2 regions of the Bordetella pertussis 18323 genome follow, and region 1 is predicted to be linked to the other one. Evidence: riboswitches for the same ligand, from Rfam matches in the RefSeq annotation. Region 1 holds a riboswitch; the other holds the start of a gene.
The links. Region 1 has a riboswitch for glycine ahead of gcvT (glycine cleavage system aminomethyltransferase GcvT). Riboswitches for the same ligand answer to the same signal wherever they lie in the genome.
Positions count from the first base shown of each region.

Region 2: linked by a shared signal. The riboswitch ahead of BN118_RS11245 (D-amino acid dehydrogenase) and the one ahead of gcvT (glycine cleavage system aminomethyltransferase GcvT) in region 1 are both predicted to bind glycine.

Region 1 covers NC_018518.1:3,696,288-3,703,520, reverse strand. The annotation lists gene BN118_RS17535 (FadR/GntR family transcriptional regulator) at 1-190, shown strand, start outside; gene gcvP (aminomethyl-transferring glycine dehydrogenase) at 335-3,199, opposite strand; gene gcvH (glycine cleavage system protein GcvH) at 3,259-3,633, opposite strand; gene gcvT (glycine cleavage system aminomethyltransferase GcvT) at 3,715-4,815, opposite strand; glycine riboswitch at 4,896-5,015, opposite strand; glycine riboswitch at 5,037-5,129, opposite strand; gene BN118_RS17515 (ZIP family metal transporter) at 5,210-6,103, opposite strand; gene BN118_RS17510 (superoxide dismutase) at 6,100-6,735, opposite strand; gene BN118_RS17505 (IS481-like element IS481 family transposase) at 6,838-7,233, opposite strand, start outside.
Region 2 covers NC_018518.1:2,372,580-2,379,812, forward strand. The annotation lists gene BN118_RS11225 (IS481-like element IS481 family transposase) at 1-295, shown strand, start outside; gene BN118_RS11230 (LysR family transcriptional regulator) at 292-999, opposite strand; gene BN118_RS11235 (Bug family tripartite tricarboxylate transporter substrate binding protein) at 1,157-2,152, shown strand; gene BN118_RS11240 (FAD-dependent monooxygenase) at 2,192-3,397, shown strand; glycine riboswitch at 3,493-3,581, shown strand; gene BN118_RS11245 (D-amino acid dehydrogenase) at 3,741-4,952, shown strand; gene BN118_RS11250 (acyl-CoA thioesterase) at 4,983-5,450, opposite strand; gene BN118_RS11255 (iron-containing alcohol dehydrogenase) at 5,447-6,601, opposite strand; gene BN118_RS11260 (acetyl-CoA C-acyltransferase) at 6,598-7,233, opposite strand, start outside.

The DNA.
Region 1 (7,233 bases):
GATCCTGACGGCGACCAGCCGCGAAGGGCAAACGCCCGAACCCACCCGGCGCCTCATCCTGCAGTCGCACCGCCGCGTGGTCGAAGCCGTCATCGCCGGCGACGCGCCGGCCGCCCGCCGCCGCATGGAGCGCCACGTCGCCGGCTACCAGGAACACTACGAGCGGCTGGGCCTCACGCCTTCGGCGTGATCGCCGGCAAGCGTCGATGGCGTACGGCAATGTGCCTGTCCCAGCGGGGACAGGCGCACGCACGGGCAGACGCCATGAAATCTTGCAGGTGCCAGTCCCCATGGGGGGACAGGCACCTCGTCATGCGCCATGAGCGCGCACCGCTTACGCGTAGGCTTCCACCGGCAGGCAGGCGCACACCAGGTTGCGGTCGCCATAGGCGTTGTCCACCCGCGCCACCGGCGGCCAATACTTGTTCTCGCGCAGCGACGCCACCGGATAGGCGGCCTGCTGGCGCGGATAGTCGTGGTGCCATTCCTCGGCCAGCAGCATCTGGGCCGTATGGGGCGCATTGCGCAGCACGTTGTCGTCGCGGTCGCGTTCGCCGCTTTCGACCTGTGCGATCTCGGCGCGGATGGCGATCATGGCCTCGATGAAGCGCTCCAGCTCGGCCAGGCCTTCGGATTCGGTGGGCTCGACCATCAGCGTGCCGGCCACCGGGAAGCTCATGGTCGGCGCATGGAACCCGTAGTCCATCAGGCGCTTGGCGATGTCCTCGGCGCTGATGCCGCTGGTTTCCTTCAGGGGCCGCACGTCCAGGATGCACTCGTGCGCCACGCGGCCGTTGCGGCCCGCATACAGCACCGGGTAGTGGCCGCGCAGGCGCGTGGCGATGTAGTTGGCGTTGAGGATGGCCACCTCGGTGGCGCGGCGCAGGCCCTCGGCGCCCATCAACGCGATGTACACGTAGGAAATCGGCAGGATGCCGGCCGAGCCGTACGGCGCGGCCGAGACCGGGCCGACCTTGGCCTCGGGGTCCAGGCGGCCCCGGGCGTCGAGCACGCCCGGCAGGTAGGGCGCCAGGTGCGCGCGCACCGCCACCGGGCCCACGCCCGGCCCGCCGCCGCCGTGCGGAATGCAGAAGGTCTTGTGCAGGTTCAGGTGCGAGACGTCGGAGCCGAACTTGCCGGGCTGCGCCACGCCGACCATGGCGTTCATGTTGGCGCCGTCCAGGTAGACCTGCCCGCCGGCCTCGTGCACCGCATCGCAGATTTCGGTCACGGCTTCCTCGAACACGCCGTGCGTCGAGGGATAGGTGATCATCAGCGCCGCCAGGCGTTCGCCCACTTGCGCGATCCTGGCGCGCAGGTCGGCCAGGTCGACGTTGCCGTTGGCGTCGGACGCCACCACCACCACGTCCATGCCGGCCAGCTGGGCCGACGCCGGGTTGGTGCCGTGCGCCGAGGCCGGGATCAGGCAGACATTGCGCTGGGGCTGGCCATTGGCCTGGTGGTAGGCGCGGATCGCCAGCAGGCCGGCGTACTCGCCCTGCGCGCCCGAGTTGGGCTGCAGGCTGATGCCGTCGTAACCGGTGATCTCGCACAGCTGCGCCGACAGGCCCTCGATCAGCTCGCGATAGCCCGGCGTCTGCGAGGCCGGCGCGAACGGGTGGATCAGCGCGAACTCGGGCCAGGTGATGGGGATCATCTCGGCCGTGGCGTTCAGCTTCATGGTGCACGAGCCCAGCGGGATCATGGTGCGGTCCAGCGCCAGGTCCTTGTCGGCCAGCTTGCGCAGGTAGCGCAGCATGTCGGTCTCGGACTGCACGCTGGAGAACACCGGATGCGACAGGATGGGCCCCTGGCGGCGTACCGCCGCGGGGATGCCGTCCAGCGACGCCTGCGGCGGCGCCAGCGCCACCTCGTCCTTGCCCAGGCCGGCCGCGAACACATTGACCAAGGCCTGCAGGTCGGCGAGGGTCACGGTTTCGTCCAGCGACACCGCCAGGCGCGCGCCATCGACCTGGCGCAGGTTGATCCGGGCGCAATCCGCGGCGGCCAGGATGGCCGGGGTGGCCGCGCCGGTTTCCAGCGACAGCGTGTCGAACCAGGTGTCGTTGGCGACTTTCACGCCCAGCCCGGCCAGCGCGGCGCGCAGCGCGCCGGTGAGGCTTTGCACGCGCTCGGCGATGCGGCGCACGCCGCGCGGGCCATGCCACACGGCGTACAGGCCGGCCATCACGGCCAGCAGCACCTGGGCGGTGCAGATGTTGGAGGTCGCCTTCTCGCGGCGGATGTGCTGCTCGCGCGTCTGCAGGGCCAGGCGCAGCGCCGGGTTGCCCTGGGCGTCCTTCGAGACGCCGACCAGGCGGCCGGGCATGTTGCGCTTGTACGCATCGCGGCAGGCCATGAAGCCGGCGTGCGGGCCGCCGAAGCCGAACGGCACGCCGAAGCGCTGCGCCGAACCCACGGCGATGTCGGCGCCCCATTGTCCCGGCGGCTCGATCAGCGCCAGCGCCAGCAGGTCCGTCACGCAGGCGACCACGGCGCCCTGCGCGTGCGCGGCTTGCGCCAGTTCGCGGTAATCGGCCACGCCGCCCAGGCTGTGCGGATACTGCAGCAGCACGCCGAAGCATTCGGGCAGCCCGCGCGACTCGTCGCCGATCACCAGTTCGATGCCCAGGCCCTCGGCGCGCGTGCGCACCACTTCGAGCGTCTGCGGGTGGCAGTGCTGCGACACGAAGAACACCGGACTGGACGAACGGCTGCCGCGGCGCGCCAGCGTCATGGCCTCGGCCGCGGCGGTGCCTTCATCCAGCAGCGAGGCGTTGGAGATGTCCAGGCCGGTCAGGTCGGCGACCATGGTCTGGTAATTGAGCAGCGCCTCCAGGCGGCCCTGCGAGATTTCGGGCTGATACGGCGTGTAGGCGGTGTACCAGGCCGGGTTCTCGAGCACATTGCGCAACACCACGTTGGGCGTGTGCGTGCCGTAGTAACCCTGGCCGATGTAGTTGCGATAGATCTGGTTGCGCGCGGCAATCCGCTTCAGGTCCTGCAGCACATCGGTTTCGCTGCGCGCGGCGGGCAGCGCCAGTGGCGCGCGGCTGCGGATGCGGGGCGGCACGACTTCGTCGATCAGGGCATCCAGGCTGGCTGCGCCGATGGCGACCAGCATCGTGGCCTGGTCCTCGTCGGAGGGGCCGATATGGCGGGGAATGAAATCGGAATGGGTGTCAGGGGCGCGCGACATGGTTTTCTCGAAATAACGGGGAGGCGGGGCCGGCCCGCGGGCCGGCCCGTTGCGGCCTGTCAGCCGGCGACGGCCTGGTAGCCGGCCGCGTCAAGCAGCTTGTCCAGGTCGGCCGCGTTGGCCGGCTTGATCTTGAAGATCCAGGCGGTATAGGCCGATTCGTTGATCAGGCTGGGGTTGGCTTCGAGTTCGTCGTTGAACGCGACGATCTCGCCGTCGACCGGCGCATAAATGTCCGAGGCGGCCTTGACCGACTCGACCACGCCGGCGGTTTCGCCGGCCTTCAGCGTGGCGCCGACCTTGACGTCGCCGACGAAGACCAGATCGCCCAGCTGCTCCTGGGCGTTGTCGGTGATGCCGACGACGAACACATCGCCTTCGGCTTGGACCCATTCGTGGGACTCGGTGTACTTGCGATCGGTGGGCAGGCTCATGGGAGCTCCTCTGGCAATTCAGTGGGAATGGAGAAAGTTTGCGCGCCTCCGGCGGCCAACGGCCGCGCGGAAGCCTCGAGTTTACGAGTGTTCGACGGCTTTGCCGTGACGCACGAACGGCAATTTGCATACCAGGGCGGGCACCCACTTGCCGCGGATTTCCACCTCGACGGCGTCGCCGGGCTGCACGCCCACCGGCATGCGGGCAAAGCCCACCGACACGCCCAGGGTGGGCGACATGGTGCCGCTGGTGAGCTCGCCCATGCCCTGCGCGCAGCGCACCGGCATGTGGGCGCGCATCACGCCGCGCTCCTGCAGCTTCAGGCCGACGAAGGCGCGCGGCACGGCGAACTGCTCGATGGCATCGCGCCCCACGAAGCGGCGCGCCTCGTCCTTGAGCGCAACGGTCCAGCTCAGGCCGGCCTGGTCGGGATGGACGAGTTCGTCCATGTCCTGGCCGTAGAGATTCATGCCCGCCTCCAGGCGCAGCGTGTCGCGCGCGCCCAGGCCGCAGGGCCGCACGCCCTGCGCCAGCAGGTCGCGCCACAGCTGGACCACCGCGTCGGCGGGCAGCACGATTTCGAACCCGTCCTCGCCGGTATAGCCGGTACGCGCCACCAGCGTGCCGGCCTCGACGGCCGCGGCCGAGAACGGCGCCAGCGGCTCGGACGCCGCCTGCCACGCGGGACGGGCCGCCCACACCTTGGCGCGGGCGTTGGGGCCCTGCACCGCCACCATGGCCAGGTCGCGGCGCGGCGCGATCACGACATCGAAGCCGTCGGCGGCGGCCACGCGCTGCATCCAGGCGATGTCCTTGTCGGCCGTGCCGGCGTTGACCACCACGCGCCATTGGTCGGGCGCGAAGTAGTAGATGATGAGGTCGTCGATGATGCCGCCCTGCGGGTTCAGCATGCAGCTGTACAGGGCCTTACCCGGCGTGGCCAGGCGGGCCACGTCGTTGGCCACCAGGCGGCGCAGGAAGGCGGTGGCGTCGGCGCCGCCGACATCGACGTTGAGCATGTGCGAGACGTCGAACATGCCGGCGTCCTGGCGCACCGCGTGGTGCTCTTCCAGTTGCGAGCCATAGGCCAGCGGCATGTTCCAGCCGCCGAAGTCGACCATACAGGCGCCGGCGGCAAGATGTTCTTCGGCCAAGGGGGTGCGTTTGAGCGGTGCGGACATGCGAGGGCTCCAGCGGCAGCATTGCCAGGATTACGGAATGCCGGCCCCGATGCGGAAAGCGTCCGGGAACCGGTCGAATTTTCCGCCCCTCTGTCCTTTTGCCTGAGAGTTGCCCCGCGCGAGCGGGTTTGCACCTTCGGCGCCTGGGCTGCTTGCGCACCGCGAAGGTGGCCGCGCCAGGTCTCTCCAGAGTGCTGTTTCGAGCGCGCCAGGCGCTACTCGATGCAGTCGCGGTATGGGTTACCTGAGCGATTCCGGGCGAATTGCGCCTTCGGCGGCAGCCGCAATCGGCCGCTCTCTCCCGCGACATGCGTGACAGCGCGCAAAGCATACATCGAAAGCGCCATGCCGCAAAGCGTCCGGATGGGCGCCGATCCGCCCCTGTTTCGGCGCCTCAGCCCAGCGCGGTATCGAGCAGCATCATCAGCACGAACCCCAGCATCAGGCCGGCGGTGGCCGGCACCTCATGCCCCTTGCGGTGCGACTCGGGGATGATCTCGTGGCTGATGACGAACAGCATGGCGCCGGCCGCGAAACCCAGCCCCCACGGCAGCATCGCCGCCGACCAGCCCACCACCGCCGCGCCCACGATGGCGCCCAGCGGCTCGACCAGGCCGGACAGCATGCCCAGCGCCACCGAGAACGCACGGCTGTAGCCGGCGGCCAGCAAGGCCAGCGCCACCACCAGCCCTTCGGGCACGTCCTGGATGGCGATGCCGGTTGCCAGCGCCGCGCCGCGCAGGCTGTCGCTGCCCGCGTAGCCCACGCCGATGGCCAGGCCTTCGGGCACGTTGTGCAGCATGATGGCGAAGACGAACAGCCAGGTGCGGCGCAGGGTGCGCGAGGCGCGCCCTTCCTTGCCCTTGATGAAGTGCTCGTGCGGCAGCAGCCTGTCGCTGGCCAGCAGGACCGCGCCGCCCAGCAGGATGGCCGCCCCCACCAGGATGCCCGCCCCCCAGGGGCCGTAGCCCTGCGCGCCGGCCGCGGCGATGCCCGGCACCACCAGCGAGAAGGCGCTGGCCGCCAGCATGACGCCGGCGCCGAAGCCGAACATGCAGTCCTGCACGCGCTGCGACAGGGTCTGGGAGAAGAGCACCGGCACCGCGCCCAGGGCGGTGGCGCCGGCGGCCACCATGCCGCCGGCCATGGCCAGGGCGACGTGCGGCCAGCGCCGGTCGAGGAACTCCCACAGCTGGTAGCAGGCCAGGCAGGCCACCAGCACCGCCAGGGTCATGGCGCTGACGCTGGTGAGCGCCGGACGGACGCGGTGGCGGCTGTGGGTATTCATGCGGCCTCCCGGCCGAGCTCGGCCAGGGCGATCTCGTAGCGGCGCGCCACTTCGGCCCAGTCCACCACCCGGTAGAAGGCCTCGATGTATTCGGGGCGGCGGTTCTGGTACTGGAGGTAATACGCGTGCTCCCAGACATCCAGGCCGAGTATCGGGGTGTTGCCCTCCATGAGCGGCGAATCCTGGTTGGCGCTGCTGTCGACCCGCAGGCGGCCGGCAGGCGTGACGGTCAGCCAGGCCCAGCCGCTGCCGAATCGGCCCAGCGCGGCCTGCGTGAAGGCCGCCTGGAAGGCGTCGTGCCCGCCCAGCTGGGCCTGGATGTCGGCCGCCAGCCGTCCATCCGGGCGGCCGCCGCCCGACGGCGACATGACGGTCCACAACAGGCTGTGGTTGGCATGGCCGCCGCCGTGGTTGCGCACCGCGCCGTGGATGCCCGGCGGCAGCGCCGGGATGCGGCGCAACAGTTGCTCGACCGGCTCCTCGCTGTCCAGGCCGGCGCCTTCGAGCGCGGCGTTCAGGCCGTTGACGTAGGTCTGGTGATGGCGCGTATGGTGTATTTCCATCGTGCGTGCATCGATATGCGGCTCGAGCGCATCGTAGGCATACGAAAGGGCAGGCAGGACGTATGGCATGCGGTCTCCGGCATTTGCATTTGGTAAAGACAAATGATAGTCATTTCCATTTACCAAAACAATAGGCGCGCGGCCCTGCCCGCATGCGCCGTGCCCGCCAGGCTAGATGTGAACTGTCAATAGGTTGTATTCGTCCAGGTTGAGTCTGGAGATGGGTACAGCGCGCCCGATGCCTTGGTGGGGTCGATGCCAGTTGTAGTGGTGTAGCCAGGATTTCATGGCATCGGCTCGGTGTTGGGAGTTCTGGTAGGTGTGAGCGTAAGCCCACTCACGCAAGGCCGACTGGATGAAGCGTTCGGCCTTGCCATTGGTCTGTGGGCGGTAAGGTCGGGTAAAGCGGTGCTTGATGCCCAGCTCATGGCACAGCGCGGCGAAGGCGCGGCTGCGAAAGGCCGAGCCATTGTCGGTGAGCAAGCGCTGGATGGTCACGCCCAGGCGCTGGTAGTAGGCCACTGCGTCCTTGAGGAACTGGACGGCGCTGGGGAAGCGCTCGTCGGG
Region 2 (7,233 bases), 1.3 Mb from region 1:
CTCGGCCTTTCGCAGCCGCGCCTTCGCCGCGCTGTGCCATGAGCTGGGCATCAAGCACCGCTTTACCCGACCTTACCGCCCACAGACCAATGGCAAGGCCGAACGCTTCATCCAGTCGGCCTTGCGTGAGTGGGCTTACGCTCACACCTACCAGAACTCCCAACACCGAGCCGATGCCATGAAATCCTGGCTACACCACTACAACTGGCATCGACCCCACCAAGGCATCGGGCGCGCTGTACCCATCTCCAGACTCAACCTGGACAAATACAACCTATTGACAGTTCACACCTAGCCCAGCCCCGCCTCGACCATGGCCAATACCGTTTCCAGGTGCGTGACCACGCGCGCCGGCGCATCGCCCTGCACGCCCAGGTGCCGGTTGACCAGGCGCTGGATCGGATTCTCGTCGGGCAAGGCGATCAGCCCGTCGCGGTCGATCTGGGGCCAGCGCACCGACCGGCGCCGCTCGCCCTCCACGCGCGGCACGGCCAGCGCCAGCCGGGCCGGGAAAACGGTTTGCCGCCGTATGCCGGCCGCGCGCGTGAAGAAGGCGCCGAAGCCGGCGTCCAGGTCGCCGCTTTCCACCCGGGCGGCGATCAGGCTGCGATCCAGGTCCATCACTTCCACGCGCACCTGCGGCGCCAGCGCCTGGAAACGCTTGAGCACATCCGGGATCACGCTGCAGGCGATCAACGGCGTCACGCCGATGCGCAGGCGGTCACGTCCGCCGGCGCCCAGGGCCCCCAGTTGCGCCACCGCCGCGCCCAGGTCCTGCACCGCGCGCTGCGCCACCGGCAGCAGGCTCTGGCCCGCCGGCGTCAGGCGGACCGCGCGCGTGGTGCGCTCGAACAGCCGGCTGCCCAGCTGCGTTTCCAGGTCGCGCACCATGGCGCTCAGCCCGGCCTGCGAGATGTGCAGCTGTTCGGCCGCCTTGGTGAAACTGGCATGGCGCGCCACCGCGAGAAAGGCGCGCATCTGGCGAAAGGAGAAGTTCATGGTCGGCCGGCCGGGGGGGAAACAGGCATTCATATTAACAAGCAATGCTTGTCAATTTATCCAATATTGTTCTTTTACTTATTTAATCCGATGCGGTGAAATAAGCCCATCGGCCCATGCGAGGCCTCATTGCCACAAGAGACACAGGAGACGAGACATGACGAGTTCGCCCGCTTTGACCATGACGCTGCGCGCCGTGCTGGCGCTGGCCGCCACCGCCAGCCTGGCCCTGGGCCCGGCCGCGCCGGCGGCCGCCGAGACGTTCCCCGCCAAGCCCGTGCCCCTGGTCGTGCCCTTCCCGCCCGGCGGCCCGACCGACACCAGCGCGCGCCTGTTCGGCGCCGTCATGGCCGACAAGCTGGGCCAGCCCGTCATCGTCGAGAACCGCGCCGGCGCCGGCGGCAGCGTCGGCACCACCGTGGTCACCCGCGCCAAGCCCGACGGCTACACCCTGCTGTGGGGCGGCACCAGCAGCATCGTGGTCGCGCCGGCCCTCTACACCAACCTGCAGTACGACCCGATCAAGTCCTTCACGCCCATCGGCATGGCCGTGCGCGGCCCGCTGATCCTGGTCAGCCGCCCCGACCTGGGCCCCAAGGACATCGGCCAGCTGCGCGACTACGCCAAGAACCATGACCTGAGCGTGGCCTCGGCCGGCACCGGCTCCATCGGCCACCTGACCGCCGAGATGTTCAAGAGCGAGGCCGGCGCCCGCATGCTGCACGTGCCCTACCGCGGCGGCGCGCCGGCCCTGACCGACGTCATGGGCGGCCAGGTCGATCTGTTCTTCGATACGGTCACGCTGCTGACGCCGCAGATCCGCGCCGGCAAGCTGCGCGCCTACGCCGTCACCGGCAGCCAGCGCTACAGCGGCCTGCCCGAGGTGCCCACCGTCGCGGAGACGATCGGCAAGCCCTTCGAGGCCTACTCCTGGTTCGGCCTGCTGGCGCCGGCCGGCACCCCCGCGCCGGCGGTGCAGGCCCTGACCGACGCGCTGGCCGCCGCCGCCAAGGATCCCGAGGTCATCAAGCAGCTCAGCGCGCTGGGCCTGGAGCCGGTCGGCGACACCCCGCAGGAGTTCGCCCAGGCGATCCGCGCCGACCTCGACAAATGGACCGGCGTGGTCCGCAGCGCGGGCGTCAAGCCCCAGTAACCGCGCCTACGCATACGCGACACAGAAGGACAACCCACGATGCCCGACACCTCCTCCCCCCGGATCCTGATCGCCGGCGCCGGCCTGGGCGGCCTGACCGCCGCGCTGGCCCTGCAGGCGCGCGGTTTCCAGGTCCGCGTGCTGGAACAGGCCGCGCAGCTGCGCGAACTGGGCGCGGGCATCCAGCTCAGCGCCAACGCCAACCGCGTGCTGTACCAGCTGGGCCTGGGCGCGGCCCTGGAACAGGTGGCCAGCCCGGCGTCCGGCAAGCGCATCCGCCTGTGGAACACCGGCCAGACCTGGCCGCTGTTCGACCTGGGCGCGCAGTCCGTCGAGCGCTATGGCTACCCGTACCTGACCATCTACCGCGCCGACCTGCACCGCGTGCTGGCCGAAGCCGTGCTGGCGCGCGATCCGCAGGCCATCGAACTGGGCGCCCGGGTCGAGAGCGTCGCGAAGGACGATGCCGCGGCCAGCGTCACGCTGGCCGACGGCAGCACGCGCCAGGCCGATATCCTGGTGGGCGCCGATGGCGTGCACTCGCGCGTGCGCGCCGCCCTGCATGGCCAGGACCAGGCGCGCTTCTCCGGCGCGCTGGCCTGGCGCGGCGTCATCCCGGCGCACAAGCTGCCGCCGCATTTGCGCGAGCCGTATGCCGTCAACTGGGTCGGCCCCGGCGCCCATGTCATCCACTACCCGCTGCGCCGCGGCGAACTGGTGAACTTCGTCGGCATCCTGGAGCGCGACGACTGGCAGGTCGAGTCCTGGACACAGCAGGGCACGATCGCGGAATGCGCGCGGGATTTCGCCGGCTGGCACGAGGACGTGCAGACGCTGATCCATGCGCTGGATACGCCCTTCAAGTGGGCGATGATGCTGCGCGAGCCCCTGGCGCGCTGGACCAGCGGGCGCATCACCCTGCTGGGCGACGCCTGCCACCCGACCCTGCCGATGCTGGCCTCGGGCGCGGCCATGGCCATCGAGGACGGCTACGTGCTGGCGCGCTGCCTCGACGGCATGCGCGCCGATGCGCGGCAGGCGCTGGTCCGCTACCAGGATCTGCGCGTCGAGCGCACGGCGCGCGTGGTGCGCGGCTCGGCCGAGAACGCCAAGCGCTTCCACAACCCGGAGCTGGCGCACGCGGCCGGCGCGGCCGCCTATGTCGAACAGCAATGGAGCGAGGCCCGGGTACGCGAAAGATACGAGTGGCTCTTCACGTACGACGTGGACGCCGAACCGGTCTGAGGGCGCCGCCCGCGCGTGGCCAGGGTTTCCCCTTGGATGCGCGCCCGCGTCTTGTCCTGCCGGCGCAATCGCTGTAACTTGTGCCGGTTCCACCAACGTGCAGTTCGGGAGAGACCGTCCAGCGGACGGCGCCGACGGAGCAACCACCCCGGAAACTCTCAGGCAAAAGGACCGACCTGCTGGAACATCTGGAGAGTGGCGCGCGGTACGGCGCCCACCGAAGGGGATCCCTGGCGCGTTTGCAGCGGCGCACGGGTGAAGCTCTCAGGTAAATGGACAGATGGGGTTGCGGCCGGGCCATTCCGATGGCCGGCAGACGCCAACCTCCTCTGGGACCACGACCATGTCTCGAATCGCCGTCATCGGCGCCGGCATCACCGGCGTCACCACCGCCTATGCGCTCGCCTTGCGCGATCACCAGGTCACGGTGTTCGACCGCCACCGCTATAGCGCGATGGAAACCTCGTTCGCCAACGGCGGGCAGCTCTCGGCCAGCAACGCCGAGGTCTGGAACAGCCGCTCCACGCTCTTCAAGGGCCTGCGCTGGATGCTGCGGCGCGACGCCCCGCTGCTGCTCAATCCCCGGCCCAGCTGGCACAAGTACTCGTGGCTGGGAGAGTTCCTGCGCCAGATCCCCCGCTACGAAGCCAACACCATAGAAACCGTGCGGCTGGCCATCGCCGCGCGCCAGCATCTGTTCGACATCGCGGCCCGCGAACGGATCGATTTCGATCATGAGCGGCGCGGCATCCTGCACTTCTATGCCAGCAGGCGGGAGTACGACAGCGCCTTGCGGGTCAACGCCCTGCTGCGCGCCGGCGGGCTGGAGCGGCGGCCCGTATCGCCCGAGGAAATGCGCGCCATCGAACCGGCCCTGCAGGGCGACTTCTACGGCGGCTTCTTTACCGAGTCGGACTCCACCGGCGACATCCACAAGTTCACCACTGGCCTGGCCCGGGCCGCCGCGCGGCACGGCGCGCTGTTCCGCTACGAAACGCCAGTCAGCGGCATCGACCATCGCGGCGGCGCCATCGCCATCACGACCGCCGAAGACGTCGAACGCTACGACAAGGTGGTGATCTGCGCGGGCGTGGGCAGCCGCCGCTTCGCCAGCATGGTGGGCGACCGCGTCAACATCTATCCGGTCAAGGGATATTCGATCACGGTGAGCCTGGACGACGAGGCCAGCCAGGCCGGCGCGCCCTGGACCAGCCTGCTGGACGACCGCGCCAAGATCGTGACCAGCCGGCTCGGCGCCGGCCGGTTCCGGGTGGCCGGCACCGCCGAATTCAACGGCTTCAATCGCGATATCCGCGCCGACCGCGTCGAACCGCTGGTCGCATGGGTGCGCCGGTATTTTCCGCAGGTCTCGACCAGCCGCGTCGTGCCCTGGGCGGGCCTGCGGCCCATGCTGCCCAGCATGCTGCCGCGCGTCGGGCCCGGCAAGCGGCCGGGCGTGTTCTACAACACCGGCCATGGCCACCTCGGATGGACGCTGTCGGCCGCGACCGCCCAGCTGGTTGCCGAAGCGGTGACGGCCGGCGCCGGCACGTAGACGGCAGGCAGGCGGCCAGCGGCGCGCGCCTCAAGCGCGCCCGGCCGCCGCCAGCCGGCCCAGGCAGGCCCGCAGGCCGGCTGGCAGCGCCACGGGGCGGCGGCTGGCGCGGTCGACGTAGACATGCACGAAGTGGCCCTGGGCCGTGCACAGTTCGTCGCCGGGGCGGAACACGCCCAGCTCGTAGCGCACGCTGCTGCGCCCCACGTGGGCCACGCGCAGGCCGATCTGCAATGTTTCCGGGAACTCGGCCGGCGCGTGGAAATTGCAGTGCGTTTCCACGACCAGGCCGATCACGGCGCCCGCCTGCGGGTCGAGCTGACCGGCCGACGCCAGGTAGCGATTCACCGCCGTATCGAAGTAGGCGTAATACACGACGTTGTTGACATGCCCATACATGTCGCAATCCATCCAGCGTACCGGCATGGCCTCGAAATGGCCGAAGCCGGCCCGCTGCCACCGTTGCGGACGCGGGGCCTGGCCCGCGCTATCGTTCACAGCGCCTCCCGGTAAAGGCGCAAGGCGTCGTCGTAGCCGAGCTCCCTGGGGTTGTTGACCAGCAAACGCTGTTGCTGCATGGCCTGTTGCGCGAGCATGGGCAGATCGCGTTCGGCCACCCCGACTTCGGCCAGGCGCCGCGGCAGCCCCAGACGCGGCCCCAGGCTGGCCATTTCCTGCACGAATCCTTCGGCGCGCGCCTGCTGCGGGCCGTCGACCTGCGGACAGGCGATCTGCGCAAGCTGGGCATAGGCGGCGCCGGCCTGCGGCAGGTTGAAACGCAGCACCGCGCCGAACATCAATGCATTGGACAGGCCGTGCGGCACGTGGAAAACGCCGCCCAGCGGATAGGCCAGCGCATGCACGGCCGCCACCGGCGCATTGGCGAACGCCTGCCCCGCCAGCATCGCGCCCAGCAACATGTCATGGCGGGCCGCCATGTCGGCGCCGTCGCGGCATGCGGGGCCGATGGAACGGCACAGCAGGCGCAACGCCTCGCGCGCCAGGCCATCGGAGATCGGGTTCTTGCGCAGCCGGCTGGTATAGGCCTCGACGGCGTGCACGATGGCGTCGATGCCGGTGGCGGCGGTCACGGCCGGCGGCAGGCCCCGGGTCAACGCGGCATCCAGTACGGCGATGTCGCAGTACAGGACGGGGGAGACAATGCCCGCCTTGGAGGCGTCCTCGCGGGTCACGATGGCGATGGGCGTGGCTTCCGAGCCGGTGCCGGCCGTGGTCGGCACCTGCACCAGCGGCAGGCGCGCCGTGGCGACGCGGTCGATGCCGTAGCTGTCGCGAAAGTCGGCCGCGGAGCCGGCGAACGCCGCCACCAGTTTCGCGATATCCATCGACGAGCCGCCGCCGAAGCCGATCACGCATTGCACGTCCGTTTCCCGGCCCCGCGCGATCGCCTGGCTCACCACCGCTTCGGGCGGATCGGCCAGCACGCCGTCGTAGACCTGGACCGTGTGGCCGGCGTCGCGCAGGCTTTGCGCCAGGGCCGCGACCAGGCCCAGCCGCACCAGCTGCTCGTCCGTGACGACCAGGATGCGGCACGGCCCCCATTGCGCCGCGACCGCCTCGCCCAACCGTTGCGAGGCCCCCTCGCCCGCCAGCGTGCGGGCATGTGTCCGAAACTCGAATCCGTTCATAGCACCTCGAATAGTCCCGCGGCGCCCATGCCGCCGCCCACGCACATGGTCACCACCACATAACGCACGCCCCGGGCGCGCCCTTCCAGCAGCGCATGCCCCACCAGCCGCGCGCCGGACATGCCATAGGGATGGCCCAGCGCGATGGCGCCGCCGTTCACGTTCAGGCGTTCATCGGGCAGGCCCAGGCGGTCACGGCAATAGATTACCTGCACGGCGAACGCCTCGTTCAACTCCCACAGGCCGATGTCGCCGATCGCCAGGCCGGCGCGCGCCAGCAGGCGGGGCACGGCCTGCACCGGGCCGATGCCCATTTCATCGGGACGGCAGCCCGCCACCGCAAAGCCGCGGAAGCAGCCCAGGGGCCGCAGGCCACGCGCCCGCGCGGCAGCCGCGCGCATCAGCACGCAGGCCGAGGCGCCGTCCGAAAGCTGGCTGGCATTGCCCGCCGTAATGCAGCCGCCCTCGCGCACGCTCTTGAGCTCGGCCAGTTTTTCGGAAGTCGTCCCGGGGCGCACGCCTTCGTCCTCGGCCACCAGCATTTCGGTTTCAACGGGCGGCGCGCCGTGCGGGTCGGCCGCCAGGTGGCTCACACGCATGGGCGCGATTTCGTCGCACATGCGGCCGGCCGC